One region of the Catenovulum sp. SX2 genome, then DNA from elsewhere that is predicted to be linked to it. Evidence: predicted binding sites of a transcription regulator. Region 1 holds the regulator's gene; the other holds the start of a gene.
The links. The regulator FliA, encoded in region 1, starts transcription of late flagellar genes. The targets are predictions, from matches to a motif close to CTAAAGNTNNNNNNNNNNNNGCCGATA.

Region 1 (7,953 bases):
TATCCATATTAGCAATAGAAGTTGGACACAACATTTGCAACAGTTGCTCTTTGTTCATTGAGTTGCGTTTTACAAACAAATCAAAAACACTGTTGTCTAATTCTTCGGAGTCAATGCCAAAATAATAAGTTAAAGATGCGTGAGGATCGGTATCAATTAGTAATACCCGTTTTCCGCGTTCAGCAAGGATCCCACCTAACGTTACCGTTGTTGTTGTTTTGCCAACGCCTCCTTTTTGATTGGCAATCGTCCAAACTATCAAAAGTGACCCTTAATCATTGCAAACTAAATTCGTTCTTTATTCTGTCAGCCATTTGGTTTAATGCAATAGATTCTGAAGAAATTCCTGCACTCGCGACAGCCTGAGGCATACCATAAACAACACAAGACTCCTCATCTTGCGCCCATATCGTCGCACCTTGTTGCTGCAAAAATTTAGCCCCATCTCGACCATCAGCGCCCATACCAGTCAAAATTAACGCCAGCACTTGCCCTTTATAGGCTTTACCGACAGATGCGAAGGTCACATCTACGCTCGGCTTATATGTCAATCTATCTGAGTTATCTTCTTTGATTAGAATTCGAGCGCCACTGCCAACACCATCCACCATCATTTGTTTGCCGCCAGGTGCTAAATAAGCGCAGCCAGCTTTTAATACATCACCATTTTGTGCTTCTTTGACCGAAATTTCACACATGCTGTCCAACCTTGCAGCGAAAGCTGAGGTAAAAGCTGCAGGCATATGCTGAATTAACAAAATAGGCGTCGGAAAGTTTTTCGGTAACTTAGTTAAAATGGTTTGTAACGCAACGGGTCCACCGGTTGATGTGCCAATGGCAAGCATTTTATAACTGCCCGCATTTTTAGTTGGGCTAACAGCTCGACGTTTTGATTGAATTGCTTCTAATTGCGCTCTGGTAGACTGCTCTGGAACAGCTGTTTCTTTCTTTTCAACCCGAGAAGCAATTTGGCTTCGAGTGGCAAATCTGTTTGTCCCAGCAGACTTAAGCGCAGCCATACGCATACTAATGCGTCGTTTGGAGATTTGTTTTATTCGGGTCTGCAGCAGGTTTACTGCTTCATCTTTATTGCGGGCAATATCTTCAAACTTTTTCGGTAAAAAATCTAAAGCGCCGGCTTCTAATGCATCAAGTGTGGCTTGCGCACCATCATGAGTTAACGACGAAAACATTAAAATAGGCGTGGGATACTTCTTCATTATCTCACGCACAGAAGAAATGCCATCCATCACAGGCATTTCCACATCCATAGTAATAACGTCAGGTTTGAGCTTCATGGCTTTTTCTAAAGCGTCTTTACCGTTTAATGCAGTATCTACAACAGTCAAGTCTGGATCTTGATCTATTATTTCCGACACCCGTCTTCTAAAAAAACTTGAGTCGTCTACTACCAAAACACGAATCGGCATGAACTCCGCCTTAAATTTTGTCCAGAGATAACTAAACGATATTAGCGTTTAGCGTATTTTTTAAGCATACCTGGCACATCTAAAATAAGCGCAATGCCGCCATCACTGGTAATGGTCGCACCGGCCATGCCAGGCGTGCCTTGAAGTAAAGCGTCTAACGGTTTAATCACCACTTCTTCTTGACCAATTAGAGAATCGACAACAAAACCAACTTGTTTGCCCGCTCCAACTTGTACTACGACTACATGGCCAATATTGCGATTACCGCGTTTTTGTTTTTTATCGTTACGAGTTAACCAATCTTGCAAATAAAATAGTGGTATCGCTTTTTTACGCACTATCATAGTTAACTGACCATCAACCGTATTGGTTTTTTTCAAGTCTAGATTGATAATTTCGCTGACACCAGCAAGTGGCAATGCAAAAGTTTGCCCTGAAACTATCACCATTAAAGTTGGTAGTATTGCCAAGGTCAATGGCACTTTAATATCTAATTGAGTACCAACACCTTTTTCAGATTTAATAACAACAGAGCCGTTAAGTTGAGTAATTTTCGTTTTAACAACGTCCATACCCACACCACGACCAGATATGTCGGATATCTGCTCTTTGGTCGAAAAACCTGGCGCAAAAATTAGATTATAAGCTTCGGAATCAGACATGCGTGCCGCAGCGTCTGAATCCATAATACCGTTTTTGATTGCTTTTTCTTTAAGCTTTTCAGGATCCATACCAGCACCATCATCAGCGATGGTTAATAATATATGGTCCCCTTCTTGCGATGCAGAAAGCTTAACAGTACCACAACGTGCTTTACCACTGGCACTACGTACATCTGGCATTTCAATACCATGATCGACTGAGTTTCGAACTAAATGCACAAGTGGATCGGCTAACGCCTCAACCAAGTTTTTATCTAAATCGGTTTCTTCACCTTCTAACAACAAAGTTATTTCTTTGTTCAATGAACGAGCTAAGTCACGTACCACTCGCGGAAAACGACCAAATACTTTTTTGATTGGCTGCATACGCGTTTTCATTACCGCACCTTGCAAATCCCCAGTGACTACATCCAAATTAGCGATCGCTTTGGACATATCTTCGTCGTTTACATTGATACCTAAACTAACCAAACGATTACGCACTAGCACTAATTCACCAACCATATTCATAATTTGGTCAAGGCGTTTAGTGTCAACCCGCACTGTTGTTTCAGCTGCAGGGGCTGGCGCTGGCGCTTTTTTCTTTTCAGCTGCAGCTGCCGGCGCGGCTGTTTTAGCAGCTGGTGCTGGACTTGGAGCAGGTGCTTTAGCTGTAGGGCTCGGAGCGGGTGCTGCTTTGGGAGCTGGACTTGGTGCAGGCGTTTTAGCGGCTGGAGTCTGAGCTGGCGCTTTTGCTTCGGGGCTCGGACTAGGTGCCGCTGGCGCAGGAGCAGATTCAGCAGAAGGACCTTTTCCTTTACCATGTAACTGGTCTAATAAAGCTTCAAATTCGTCATCTGAAATGTCATCGCCTGAGCTTGCAGCAGTAACAGCTGGCGATGGCGCAGGCGTTGCTGACGGAGCTGGCGCAGAATCATTTGAACTAAACTGCCCTTTACCGTGCAATTCATCTAACAGAGCTTCAAATTCGTCATCGGTTATTTCATCTGTCGATGAAGATGCTGGTGCCGCGGCTACAGCTGGTGCTGGTGCAGGCGCTGGTGAGCCTGTACTTGTTGGCCCTTTATTCGCACCATGTAATTGATCCAATAATTTTTCAAATTCATCATCGGTAATTTCATCCAGTGGCGCCGAAGATTCACTCGCGCTAGCTGGTGTAGAATCAACTTCAGGTTCATCTAAAGCTGAATCAAAAAACTCTATTGAATCATCGCCAATAGGTTCTTCTATTGCTGGAGCGGGTGCTGAGATGGCGGCTTCATCGGCTGACGCTGGTTCACTGAGTTTGTGTAAAGTGTCCAATAATTGAGGATCTGCTGGCTCTGGACTTTCTCTATTTTGAATTTGCGCAAACATGACGTTGATAGTATCCAACGCTTGTAAAATAACATCCATTAATTCAGGGGTAACTTCACGTTGCCCTTTACGCAAAATATCAAATACATTCTCAGCACCATGACAAGCGTCAACTAGTGCTGTCATCGCTAGGAAGCCTGCGCCACCTTTTACGGTGTGAAATCCTCGGAAGATTGCATTGAGTAAATTAGAATCTTCTGGATTATTCTCAAGCTCCACTAGCTGCTCAGATAACAGTTCCAGAATTTCAGCCGCTTCGACCAAAAAATCCTGCAATATATCTTCATCTACATCAAAGCTCATGGAACCTGTCCCCTAATTAAAAACCTAAACTCGACAAAAGATCATCCACTTCATCTTGATTGGAAACCGCATCCACCCTTTCTTCCGCGTCAATGATTGGCCCTTCTGGACCTTCATTAACCGCTTTGTCTGTTTTTTCAGCTGGTTGTGGTTCACCAAATACGGTAAGTAAATGAATTAAGTTATCTTCTACTTCTTTTACTAGTTCAATTACTCGACGAATGACCTGGCCTGTTAAATCTTGAAAGTCTTGAGCCATTAATACATCGTTTAATCGCGTCTTTAAGCTTTCGGCATCACCTTGCGATTTCTTTAATAAACTGTCCAAATCATGACAAAGTGTTTTAAATTCACTTAGCTCGATTTGGCGATTCATTAGTTTATCCCAAGTCGGAATTATATCTTTAATATTATCGTCTAAGCCCTCTGCAATCGGCAAACAATCCTCCACAGCATCCATAGTTTTATTGGCTGCTTTTTCGGTCATTTCCATTACGTAACTTAAACGGTTTTTAGCATCAGGAATATCTTCTGTCGCTAAGTCGGCAATTCTCACATCTAGTTGAAAATCGCCTATAGAGTTGTGCAACTGTCGCGTCAGCTTGCCTACTTCTTCAAAAAGCTCTACAGACGCAGCTTGCGTAGCGGAGTCAATAATTTGATTGGCAGTGTCGTTGTCACCTTGTTCAAGGCTAGCAACTAACCGTCTAGCATCTTCCAAACTGATTTTAGGAGCATTTGGCAACAATAGAATTCTCCTAAATCACTTAACCTAAACGTTCGAATATCTTATCGAGCTTCTCTTTTAATGTAGCTGCGGTAAATGGTTTAACTATGTATCCATTTACACCAGCTTGAGCTGCTGCAATAATCTGTTCTTTTTTCGCTTCTGCCGTAACCATTAAAACAGGGATATGTTTTAATTTTGCATCTGCACGAATGGCTCTTAACAAGTCGATGCCTTGCATGCCTGGCATATTCCAATCTGTTACAACAAATTCAAAATCACCATTTTGCAACATAGGCAAGGCAGTAGCGCCGTCATCTGCTTCTGACACATTTGTAAAACCTAGGTCTCGCAGTAAGTTCTTAATAATGCGTCGCATAGTTGAGAAATCGTCTACAACTAGCACTTTCATATTCTTGTCCAAAGCTTCCTCCGCTCGCGATTATTATGTAGCAAATCAAATTATATCTGTTGCCAGCTTTTTAATCTGGCTTTTAACCTGTGCATAGCTTGGCTGTGAATCTGACTCACGCGCGATTCACTTACGTCTAACACTGCACCGATTTCTTTTAAGTTTAATTCTTCATCATAGTACAAGGATAAAACTAACGCTTCTCTTTCGGGTAAAGTTTCAATTGCCTTGACTAAGGCGCCTTGGAAAGCGCCATGAGCCATATCTTCAAATGGCTCGTCAGCATTTTTGCTGTCGGGACTACCGATAACGTCTTCGGTAACACCTAAATCTTCGATGCCAATTATCTTGCCACAATTTACATCATTTAAAATATGATGGTACTCATCTAGCGAAATATCAAGTTTTTCAGCTACTTCTGCATCTCTTGCATCACGGCCAGTTTCTTTTTCTACTTCGGCGATTGCTTGAGAAATCATACGGCTGTTTTTGTGTACAGAACGAGGTGCCCAATCACCACGACGGATCTCGTCTAACATTGCACCTCGAATTCGAATACCAGCGAAAGTTTCAAAACTTGCGCCTTTACTACCATCAAAATTTTTCGAAGCTTCAAGCAAACCTATCATGCCAGCTTGAATCAGGTCATCAACCTGAACACTGGCGGGTAAACGCGCCATCATATGATGAGCGATGCGTTTAACTAAACCAGCATGCATTTCCACCAATGCCTGTTTTTGATCTACAGTTTGGTAAGCCGCCACTTTATTCACAACAGACTAAGCTCCTGGTGCAACCAATTGTTCAATGAAAAATTCTAGATGCCCAGTTGCATTATCTGGTATGGGCCAGCGTCCCGCTTTTGCCGCCAAGGTTTTAAAGGCGATAGCGGCAGGTGATTTCGGAAACGCATCTACGATTGTTTTCTGTCGTCTGACCGATTTTCTAATATTTTCGTCAAACGGTATTATCGCAACCAATTCAATGGCTACGTCTAAAAATCTATCAGTAACTTTGGATAGTTTAGCAAATAATTCTTGACCTTCACGCATTGAACGAACCATGTTGGCAACTATTTTGAAACGAAATACGCCAAAATCACGATTCAATACTTTCATTAATGCGTAAGCATCTGTAATTGAGGTGGGTTCATCACATACCACAACCATGACATCTTGTGCTGCACGGGAAAAACTCAGCACCATGTCAGAAATACCTGCTGCGGTATCAACAATTAATACATCAAAATCTTTTTGCAATTCACTAAATGCTCGGATTAAGCCAGCGTGCTCCTGTGGCGTTAGCTCAACCATATTACGTGTACCAGAAGTAGCAGGAACAATTTGAATACCATGCGGACCTGTTAACAATATGTCGTCTAAGCCACATTCTCCCGCTAATAAATGAGATAAATTCTTCTCTACACGCAATCCCAACATTACGTCAACATTGGCTAAACCTAAGTCAGCATCAAAAACGAGTACACGCTTGCCTTGCTGTGCCATTGCAACAGCCATATTCAGCGATACATTGCTTTTACCAACGCCACCTTTGCCGCCTGTGACTGCAATTACTTTTACTCTTTTTTGCTTCATATTTCGAAGGCCATTGGCCTGATCACCTAACTGGTTCATTATCTTCATAAATTCTTATTTATATATAGGCTGTCTTGCGCCATCTGTAAACCAGTATGGATGAGAAAAATCTCTTTCGTCCATTAATCCGGCTGCCTTATCGGTTAAATATTGTGCACTTGCTGCTTTTATATCCTCTGGCACGCGCTGACCATCAGTAAGATACCCGATTGGCAGGGCATTTTGAATGGCAACACTAATAATTTCTCCCAAACTCATGCTTTCATCTAATTTGGTGAAAATACAACCTGATAACGAAATTCGTTTAAATTGTTGCACAGCTTCCATTAAAACGCGGCGCTGTGCTGTAGCCTGTAATACTAAGTAACTTCGAATCTTAACATTAGTTGATTTCATCAGGCTATCTAATTGTTCAGCTAAACGTAAATCACGTTGGCCAACACCTGCGGTGTCAATTAATACTAGTTTACGATTACGTAACTGGTGAAGTGTATCAGCCAATTCTTCTGAGTGTGATACAACCTTACACGGACAGCCAATAATTTTCGCATAAGTTTGTAATTGTTCATGTGCACCAATGCGATATGTGTCGGTTGTTACTAAAGCAACTGAGTCTGCACCATGTTTTTTCGCGAAATGCGCAGCTAGCTTAGCCACTGTGGTTGTTTTACCCACGCCGGTTGGCCCTAACAATGCCACTACGCCACCACGACGCATTATGTCATTGTTGGTTACATTAATTTGATTTGTTAATAAGTCTAACGCATGTTCCCAAGCTTCATTTTGATCTATGTCACTTGGTAAAAAGCTGGCTATTTGATCTGCAACGTCACTTGAGATACCCATTTTAACCATACGGTCAACAATATAAGCGCGAATCGGTTCACTGCGCGCCATTTCTTGCCACATCAAGCCAGAAACTTGATGTTGTAATAAACTTCTAAGTTCGGCCATCTCAGCTTTAATCGATGTTAGCTCTTCATTATTTGATTCTGGTTGAGCTTGTGCTTGTACAGGTTTTGCGTGAGTTTGAGGTTGTGAAGCTTGCAACAATGGCGAATTGCGCCAATCATCTTCCATTTCGTCTTGGTCAACTGAAGCAGCTAGTGAACGCATCATACGTTGTTTGTTGGCACGTAAGTTTTTTTGCATGTCACTTTCTTGACGATTGTTGTGTACACGACTGGATGCCTGTGCAGGTTGGCTTTGACGTTGTAATAAAGACTGTAAGCTATCAGACATTTTAATTTCTTCAGCTTCTTCGCGAACAGGTGCAGTTGGAGCCGCCGCTACTGGCTGTGAAGCTTGTTGTGCCGGTTCTGCATCAATTGCTGCAACTATCTCGATACCTTCTGGTACTTTGGTATTTGACATAATGACAGCATCAGGCCCTAAAGTCGCTTTAACTTGATTTAATGCCGAACGAATATCTTTTGCTACAAACCTTTTAATTTTCATCAATCCTCCT
Region 2 (7,953 bases), 720 kb from region 1:
GGTGATATCCTTTGCCTTTTTTGGTCACTATATGTAAAAACTGCGGGCCTTTGAGGCTACGCATGTTTTTTAAAGTTTCGACTAAACCTTGTACATCATGCCCATCAATTGGGCCTATATAATTAAAGCCAAGTTCTTCAAAGATAGTACCTGGTGCTATCATGCCTTTTAAATGTTCTTCAGCTTTGCTTGCCAGCTCTTTAATGGGCGGTAAACCACTTAATATTTTTTTACCACTTTCTCTGAATGATGTGTACACAGAGCCTGATAATAGTTTGGCTAAATGCTGATTAAGCGCACCAACATTTTCTGAAATAGACATGTCGTTATCATTTAAAATAACTAACATGTTTTTCTTTAAATCGCCTGCATGATTCAAGGCTTCAAATGCCATACCTGCTGTAATAGCGCCATCGCCTATAATGGCAACAGCTTGGCGGTTTTTCTTTTCTTTTTCTGCCGCTATTGCAATACCCAAAGCGGCGCTAATTGAAGTTGATGAATGACCAACACTCAAAGTGTCGAATTCACTTTCTTCACGCCATGGGAAGGGATGTAAGCCATTTAACTGGCGAATAGTATGAATTTGCTCACGGCGACCGGTTAATATTTTGTGTGGATAAGCTTGATGACCAACGTCCCAAATAATTTGGTCAAACGGCGTGTTATAAACATAGTGCAGCGCTACGGTTAACTCAACTGCACCTAATCCTGAAGCAAAGTGCCCACTGCTTTGACTGACACAAGCCAACAAGTATTGGCGTAATTCATTAGCAACTGCTGGTAGCTCAGATACCGGCATGCTGCGTAAATCTTCTGGTTCGTTTATCAGCCTAAGTAAAGGGTATTTGTTAATATTAATAGTCATGAGTGCCGTTAGTGTTTGCGTTGTACTATAAATTGAGCAAATTCAAATAGAGTTTGTGTATTGTAGGGAAGATTATCAATTTGCTCTAGTGCATTCTGATATACTTGATCCGCTTTTTGTATCGCTTGTTCCAAACCTAAAATACCTGGGTAGGTGCTTTTATTAAGTTTTTCGTCTGAACCTTGCGGTTTTCCAAGCATTTCAGTGGTAGAAGTTACATCCAAAATGTCATCTTGAATTTGAAAAGCTAAACCAATGTTTTTAGCGAAATTGTCCAGTTTAATCTTTTCAGATTTATCCATAGCTGGTTTACAGGCCGTTGCCATATTTACAGCTGCGCGTAATAAGGCAGCGGTTTTCAGCAAATGAATATTTTCTAATTGCTCAACTGTTAGTTGTGTGTTTTCACCTGCTAAGTCCAACGCTTGGCCGCCGCACATACCGTGGTAACCTGAGCGGTTCGCCAGTTCTTGCATCCAGCTAACTTTTATTTCAGCGCATACATCTGCATTAGCGATTAATTCAAAAGCTAAAGTTTGCAGGCTATCTCCGGCTAAAATGGCCGTAGCTTCATCAAATTGAATATGACAGGTTGGTTTGCCGCGGCGAAGCTCATCGTCATCCATAGCCGGTAAATCATCGTGGACAAGCGAATAACTATGTATGCACTCTAATGCGATTGACGCTGGTAACAAAGTTTTATCGTCAATATCTAGCATTCGACCCACAGTATGCATTATGAAAGGACGGACACGTTTACCGCCGTTGCTAACACTGTATTGCATCGCTTGGTGAAGTTTATCCGCTATGTTTTGGTCTATATGCGCAAATGCCTTGTCTATCTCGGCATTAAACCAAGTTTGAAATTGTTGCAGCTGGTCGAATAGGCTCATTATTCTAAATCTTCAGGTTTACACTCAACCATTTCTATATGGTCGTCTTTTTGCTGCAATATTTTTATTTTTTGTTCTGCTTGCTGCAATTTTTGTTGGCTTGCTCTAATTAATGCAACACCACGTTCATATTGTTTTAGTGCATCTTCAATAGATTGTTGCCCATCGTCCATTACATTGACGAGTTGTTCTAATTCTTGAATACTTTCTTCTAGCGACATATTTTCTGGTTTTTTCGCGGCCATATTGTTTCTCAAGTTGCTAGTTTGTTAAAGCCGCTAATTTTAGCCTTAAATAAGCTAATGCCAAAGCAACAATTGTGTTTTTACGGCTTGCTTGAGTTATTTTTAACCAAAGTGACACTATTTAGATATTAAGCAAATGAAAAAACTAAATATTTTGCTGGTATTGTCGATAATTGAGTTAAAATAAATATAAATCACCTGTTTGGGAGGCGAATAGTGGATCTAGCAACGGTCGTTGGGATAGTAGGAGCAGTTGGCTTTATTGTAATGGCGATGATGCTTGGTGGCGATTTGGGCATGTTTGCCGATGTACCATCTGTATTAATCGTTTTCTGTGGATCTTTATTCGTTGTTTTGTCTAACTTTACTATGGGGCAGTTTTTTGGCATTGGTAAAGTTATGGGTAAAGCTTTCATGTTTAAGATTGAAACCCCAGAAGAGCTTATCCAAAAATCAGTTGAAATGGCTGATGCTGCACGTAAAGGTGGTTTTTTAGCATTAGAAGAAGCACAAATTGATAATCCCTTTATGCGTAAAGGGGTTGATATGTTGGTAGACGGCCATGACGGCGATGTGGTTAAAGCAACCCTTTCTAAAGACATTGAACTAACAACCGAGCGCCATGAAGCTGGTGTTAGTTTACTCAAGGCTTTAGGTGACGTAGCACCTGCTATGGGTATGATAGGTACGCTTATCGGTTTGGTTGCTATGTTATCAAACATGGACGACCCGAAAGCGATAGGTCCTGCAATGGCGGTTGCGTTATTAACAACTTTGTACGGTGCGTTTTTATCTAACGTTATAGCATTACCGCTTGCAGCTAAACTTCAACTTAGAACCGAAGAAGAAAAATTAAATCAGTTATTAATTTTGGATGCCATTCTTGGTATTCAAGACGGGCAAAACCCTAGGGTAATTGAAGGGGTACTTAAAAACTACATCGCTGAATCTAAACGCTCCGTCGGGGAGGAAGCCTAATGGCGGATGATTGCCCTCCGTGCAAGAAATGCCCTCCCGAAGGTTTACCTGCGTGGATGGGCACCTTTGCGGATTTAATGTCGTTGTTGATGTGTTTCTTCGTATTGCTGTTAGCATTCTCAGAGATGGATGTGCTTAAATTTAAGCAGATAGCAGGTTCTATGAAATTTGCATTTGGTGTGCAAAATAAACTTGAAATTAAAGATATTCCTAAAGGTACTTCTGTTATAGCGCAGGAGTTCCGCCCTGGTAGACCTGATCCAACGCCAATTGAAACCATACAACAGCAAACCGTTGAAATGACCCAGCAAACTTTAGAGTTTGAAGCAGGCGATGAAGATTCATCTGGTGGTCGCCAAAAACAAAGGGGTGACCAACGTGGTGGTACGGCATCGGATACAGCTAATCAACAATCTTCTACTGCTGAATCCACGTCAAGTGCCGAAGAAATCAGCGAACTCGTTAAGAAAATAGCCCAACAGTTAGAACAACAAATTGTTGATGGCGCGATTGAGTTAGAATCCTTAGGCCAACAAATTATTATCCGCATTCGTGAAAACGGCGCGTTTCCGTCAGGCTCTGCGTTTTTACAGTCGCAATTTAAACCTATTATTCAACAGGTCGCTAAGTTATTAACTCAAGTGCCAGGCGAAATTACCGTTTCTGGTCACACTGATAACCAAACCGTCACCTCAGAATTATATGCGTCTAATTGGGAACTATCGAGTAAACGTGCAGTAGCCGTTGCGCATGAGATGGTTAGAACACCGGGTTTTGATCCTAATCGTTTAATTGTTGTTGGTCATGCTGACACTCGTCCGCTCGTGCCAAATAATACTTTGGAGAATCGTCGCCGTAACCGTCGTGTTGAAATTGCGATTATGCAAGGCAAAGCGAAAGAATCTGATCCTATTACAGTTTCGCCTTAACTCCGCACAACAGTCTCTATCATGTGCAGCCAATCAATGGCTGCATTTTGTTATTCAATCTGCCGGACAAACTCTGTATAATCGCCAGCCTTTTAGTCGCTACAAGTAACAAGCCATGATCAAGTTTATTGTTAAAATGCACCCAGAAATTTCGATTAAAAGTCGTTCGGTGCGCCAACGTTTTACCAAAATATTAGAAAGCAATATCAAAAATGTTTTGCGTAAAGTGGATGAAAAGGCTTGGGTTCAACGCCAATGGGACTGTGTTGAAGTCAGAGGTAGCGACGATAAACGCGATGTTATAATCGAGCGTATGCAGTGTATACCTGGGGTAACCAACTTCTCTGAAGTGAAGCAATATCCGTTTGTTTCATTTGACGATACCTGTGCGATTGTTTTGCCGCATGCCCAGCACTTAATAGAAAACAAAAGTTTTTGTGTAAGGGTAAAACGCCGTGGTAGTCACGATTTTAAATCGAAAGATTTAGAGCAATATGTCGGTGGCTTTTTAAACCAAACAGTAGCTTCAGCAAAAGTTAAACTCAAAGATCCAGACGTAACTGTTATGTTAGAAGTGGCTAATGACCAGTTATTTGTCATGGGTGAAAAATACAAAGGGTTAGGTGGTTTTCCAATAGCAACGCAAGACGAAATTTTAAGTTTAATTTCAGGTGGATTTGATTCAGGCGTTGCAACCTACGAAACCATGCGCCGTGGGATTAAAACCCACTTTATCTTCTTCAATTTAGGTGGTGCTGCACACGAAATAGGTGTTAAACAAGTATCCTATTTCTTGTGGGCTAAGTATGGTATTTCACACAGAGTTAAGTTTGTTTCGGTCGATTTCCAGCCTGTTGTCGCCGAAATATTAGAAAATATCGATAACGGTTTAATGGGCGTTGTGTTAAAGCGTATGATGTTACGCGCAGCTAGTCTAGCGGCAAAACGCATGGGCATTAAAGCCTTGGTGACAGGTGAAGCTTTAGGGCAAGTATCTAGCCAAACTCTAGCCAATTTAGCTGTTATAGATAAAGTAACAGATACACTTGTGGTGCGCCCATTAGTCACTATGGACAAACAAGATATTATCGATTTAGCGCGTAAAATTGGCACTGAAGATTTTGCCAAAACCATGCCGGAATATTGTGGTGTGATTTCTCAGCGTCCAAATATCGCAGCGCCAGAAGATAAAGTTATTGCAGCAGAAAGTAACTTCCATATGCCTTTGATTGAGCAAGTAGTAGACAATGCTAAGTTGTATGACATCAAAGAGCTGAGAACAGAAACTGAACAAACGGTTACAGAAGTTGACAGTGTTAGTGAAATTAATGCTAACCAAGTGGTTATTGATATTCGTTCTGTGGAAGAAGAAGAGTTAGAGCCGCTAGAGTTAGCTGATGATGTTGAAGTTATCCATATTCCATTCTTTAAACTAGCTACTCAATACGAAAACTTAGACCAATCAAAAGAGTACTTGCTCTACTGTAAAAAAGGCGTAATGAGCCGTTTACAAGCGTTGTATTTACAAGAGCAAGGTTACAAAAACGTTAAATTATTTCAGCTCTAGTTGATAGACTCCAAGCACTTTATTTGTTGATAAAGTGCTTGGTGTTTTGGCAAATCAACCGATAGTTCTGCTGCTGTTTGTAATAAAAAGCCGCTTATAAAATCAATCTCAGTTTTTCTGTTATTCGCTATGTCTCTATTCATTGACGAATAGTTATTAGCAGTTTTATCAATCACCTCGTACACAGTTTGTTTAATTTCGGCGTCGGATAGGGCAGGGCAAACATGCGCTGATATTTGATAAATCTCCGCTAATAATTCATGTATCTCCGCAGAAAATCTACTCTCGCGTAGTTGGCCATTTTTGACCTGATGTATTGCCGTTAGCGGATTTATCACGCAATTGATAAAGAGTTTTTTCCATAAAATCTCATTAATATTTGCCTGCCAACTCGCCTGTGACCAAACGCTAAGAAGTTGATTAAATACTACAAATTTTTCGCTGCATTCATTTAAATCTGTAAATGGATTTTCAATTTGCACTTGTCCAATACCTGTCTGCACAACATCCAGCTTTTGTTGGCTGTAGGCTGCATAAGTTGTAGTGGCTAACAGTACATTAGCTTTTGGCAGTAACGCCTCTACTATTGCTTTTGTGCCCATGCCATTGTGCAGTAATACAATATTGGCATCTGCTGCAATCATTTGTTGTTGGCGTAATTGGTTTATGGCTGTTTCAACTTGATAAGCTTTTACTGTGACAATAAGGTTTGTGACAGTTTGGCTTGCAGGGGAGAGTGGGATAGCAAATTTTTGCTTATTTATATCGGTAAAATACAACAGCTTGTTTGGCGATTGTGCAAAATTAGCTGGTTTCAGCAATACGTTGAAATCAATTTGATTGATAAAACACTGCTGGGTTATAGTCGAGCCTATCGCGCCGCAACCCAAAATAGTAAGCATGCTAACCTTGTTTTAAACAATAAAAATAAGCTTGTAAGCGTACCCAGCATATCGGCTAACCAATCAGCCATACTCGCTTCACGGTCAAAAAAACTGCCTTGCAAACATTCAATAGATGCCCCATAAATGGCAAAAAACACTATCACCATAGTTAGATTAAATTTTAGGTGGGTTTTAGTTTTGTCAGTTAGTTGACGACTATAACTAAAACAGCCAAGTGTAGTTAAAGCACCAAAAACAACAAAATGGGCAAATTTATCAAAGTGCGGGAACAGGCCTTCGCTGCTTGGATCTATTGGTGCAAAAAATAAGTAAGTCGCATATAAAAAAGTACAGACTGTGATAGTGCGAATTACATAAGTCTGTCTTATAAAATCTAACATTAAATTGATTACTACTGCAAAATCGAGAGCGCGTATAATACTCGATTTTTCAGTAATTTCGAAGCTAGATTTTTTTCACTATTAATGTGCAAATTATGCTGATATAAAATACATTTTTCGCTACAATGCCCGGATAATTATACCCAAGCTAGTTGAAGATGCGAGCTTGGGTACATAACGTGTGACCCCGCACTAATACAAGATTTCATTGGATAAAACTGAATGCTAAAAGATAGTTTAAATAACGTTCATGTGAACGACGAAACCGTACTGATAACCCCTGAAAAATTAAAACAAAATTTACCGGTTTCTGAAAAAGCATTGAATTATATCGCAAACGCGCGTGAAACATTGTCAAACATAATTCATGGCAAAGACAAAAGATTAATTGTTATTAGTGGCCCTTGCTCAATTCACGATGTGGATGCGGCTATTGTTTACGCAAAAAAACTTAAACAGCTACATGATGAATTGGGCGACAGTTTGTATGTCGTGATGCGTGTGTATTTTGAAAAACCAAGAACAACAGTTGGTTGGAAAGGTTTAATTAACGATCCAAACATAGATGGTAGCTTTAATATAGAAGCTGGTTTACACAAAGCGCGTAAATTGTTAATCGAATTGGCTGAACTTGAAATACCTATGGCAACTGAGGCTTTAGACCCTATCAGCCCTCAATATTTAGCTGAGATGTTTAGCTGGTCAGCTATTGGTGCGCGTACTACTGAATCACAAACTCACCGTGAAATGGCTAGTGGTTTATCAATGCCTGTCGGTTTTAAAAATGGTACAGATGGTAGCTTAGACACTGCAATTAACGCATTAAAATCAGCTGCTTCTCCGCATAATTTTATGGGCATTAATCAACAAGGCCAAGTTGCAGTAATTTCTACCTCAGGCAACCCTGATGGACACGTTATTTTACGTGGTGGTAAAACGCCAAATTATGATGCTGCTAGTGTTGCTGAATGTGAAGAAAAATTGAAAAAAGCCGGCTTAAACGACGCACTAATGGTCGATTGTAGCCATGGTAATTCAAATAAAGACTACAGCCGCCAACCTATTGTTGCACGTGATATTATGCAGCAAATCATTGATGGTAACCAATCTGTTATCGGTATTATGTTAGAGAGCCATTTAAACGAAGGCAACCAATCAACTGATTTATGCTTAGCCGACATGAAATAC

Region 2: a site for FliA is predicted at 2,152-2,178, ahead of pomA (flagellar motor protein PomA). Genes of this name have one in related genera too.

What each region holds. Positions count from the first base shown of each region.
Region 1 is NZ_CP182493.1:3,317,337-3,325,289, reverse strand. It holds gene ACMZOO_RS13830 (ParA family protein) at 1-262, opposite strand, end outside; gene ACMZOO_RS13825 (protein-glutamate methylesterase/protein-glutamine glutaminase) at 276-1,430, opposite strand; gene ACMZOO_RS13820 (chemotaxis protein CheA) at 1,472-3,751, opposite strand; gene ACMZOO_RS13815 (protein phosphatase CheZ) at 3,768-4,499, opposite strand; gene cheY (chemotaxis response regulator CheY) at 4,519-4,902, opposite strand; gene ACMZOO_RS13805 (RNA polymerase sigma factor FliA) at 4,941-5,663, opposite strand; gene ACMZOO_RS13800 (MinD/ParA family protein) at 5,670-6,524, opposite strand; gene flhF (flagellar biosynthesis protein FlhF) at 6,540-7,943, opposite strand.
Region 2 is NZ_CP182493.1:4,033,195-4,041,147, forward strand. It holds gene dxs (1-deoxy-D-xylulose-5-phosphate synthase) at 1-868, opposite strand, end outside; gene ACMZOO_RS17100 (polyprenyl synthetase family protein) at 877-1,761, opposite strand; gene ACMZOO_RS17105 (exodeoxyribonuclease VII small subunit) at 1,761-2,006, opposite strand; gene pomA (flagellar motor protein PomA) at 2,223-2,984, shown strand; gene ACMZOO_RS17115 (flagellar motor protein MotB) at 2,984-3,913, shown strand; gene thiI (tRNA uracil 4-sulfurtransferase ThiI) at 4,032-5,480, shown strand; gene ACMZOO_RS17125 (ketopantoate reductase family protein) at 5,477-6,382, opposite strand; gene ACMZOO_RS17130 (VanZ family protein) at 6,352-6,765, opposite strand; gene ACMZOO_RS17135 (3-deoxy-7-phosphoheptulonate synthase) at 6,988-7,953, shown strand, end outside.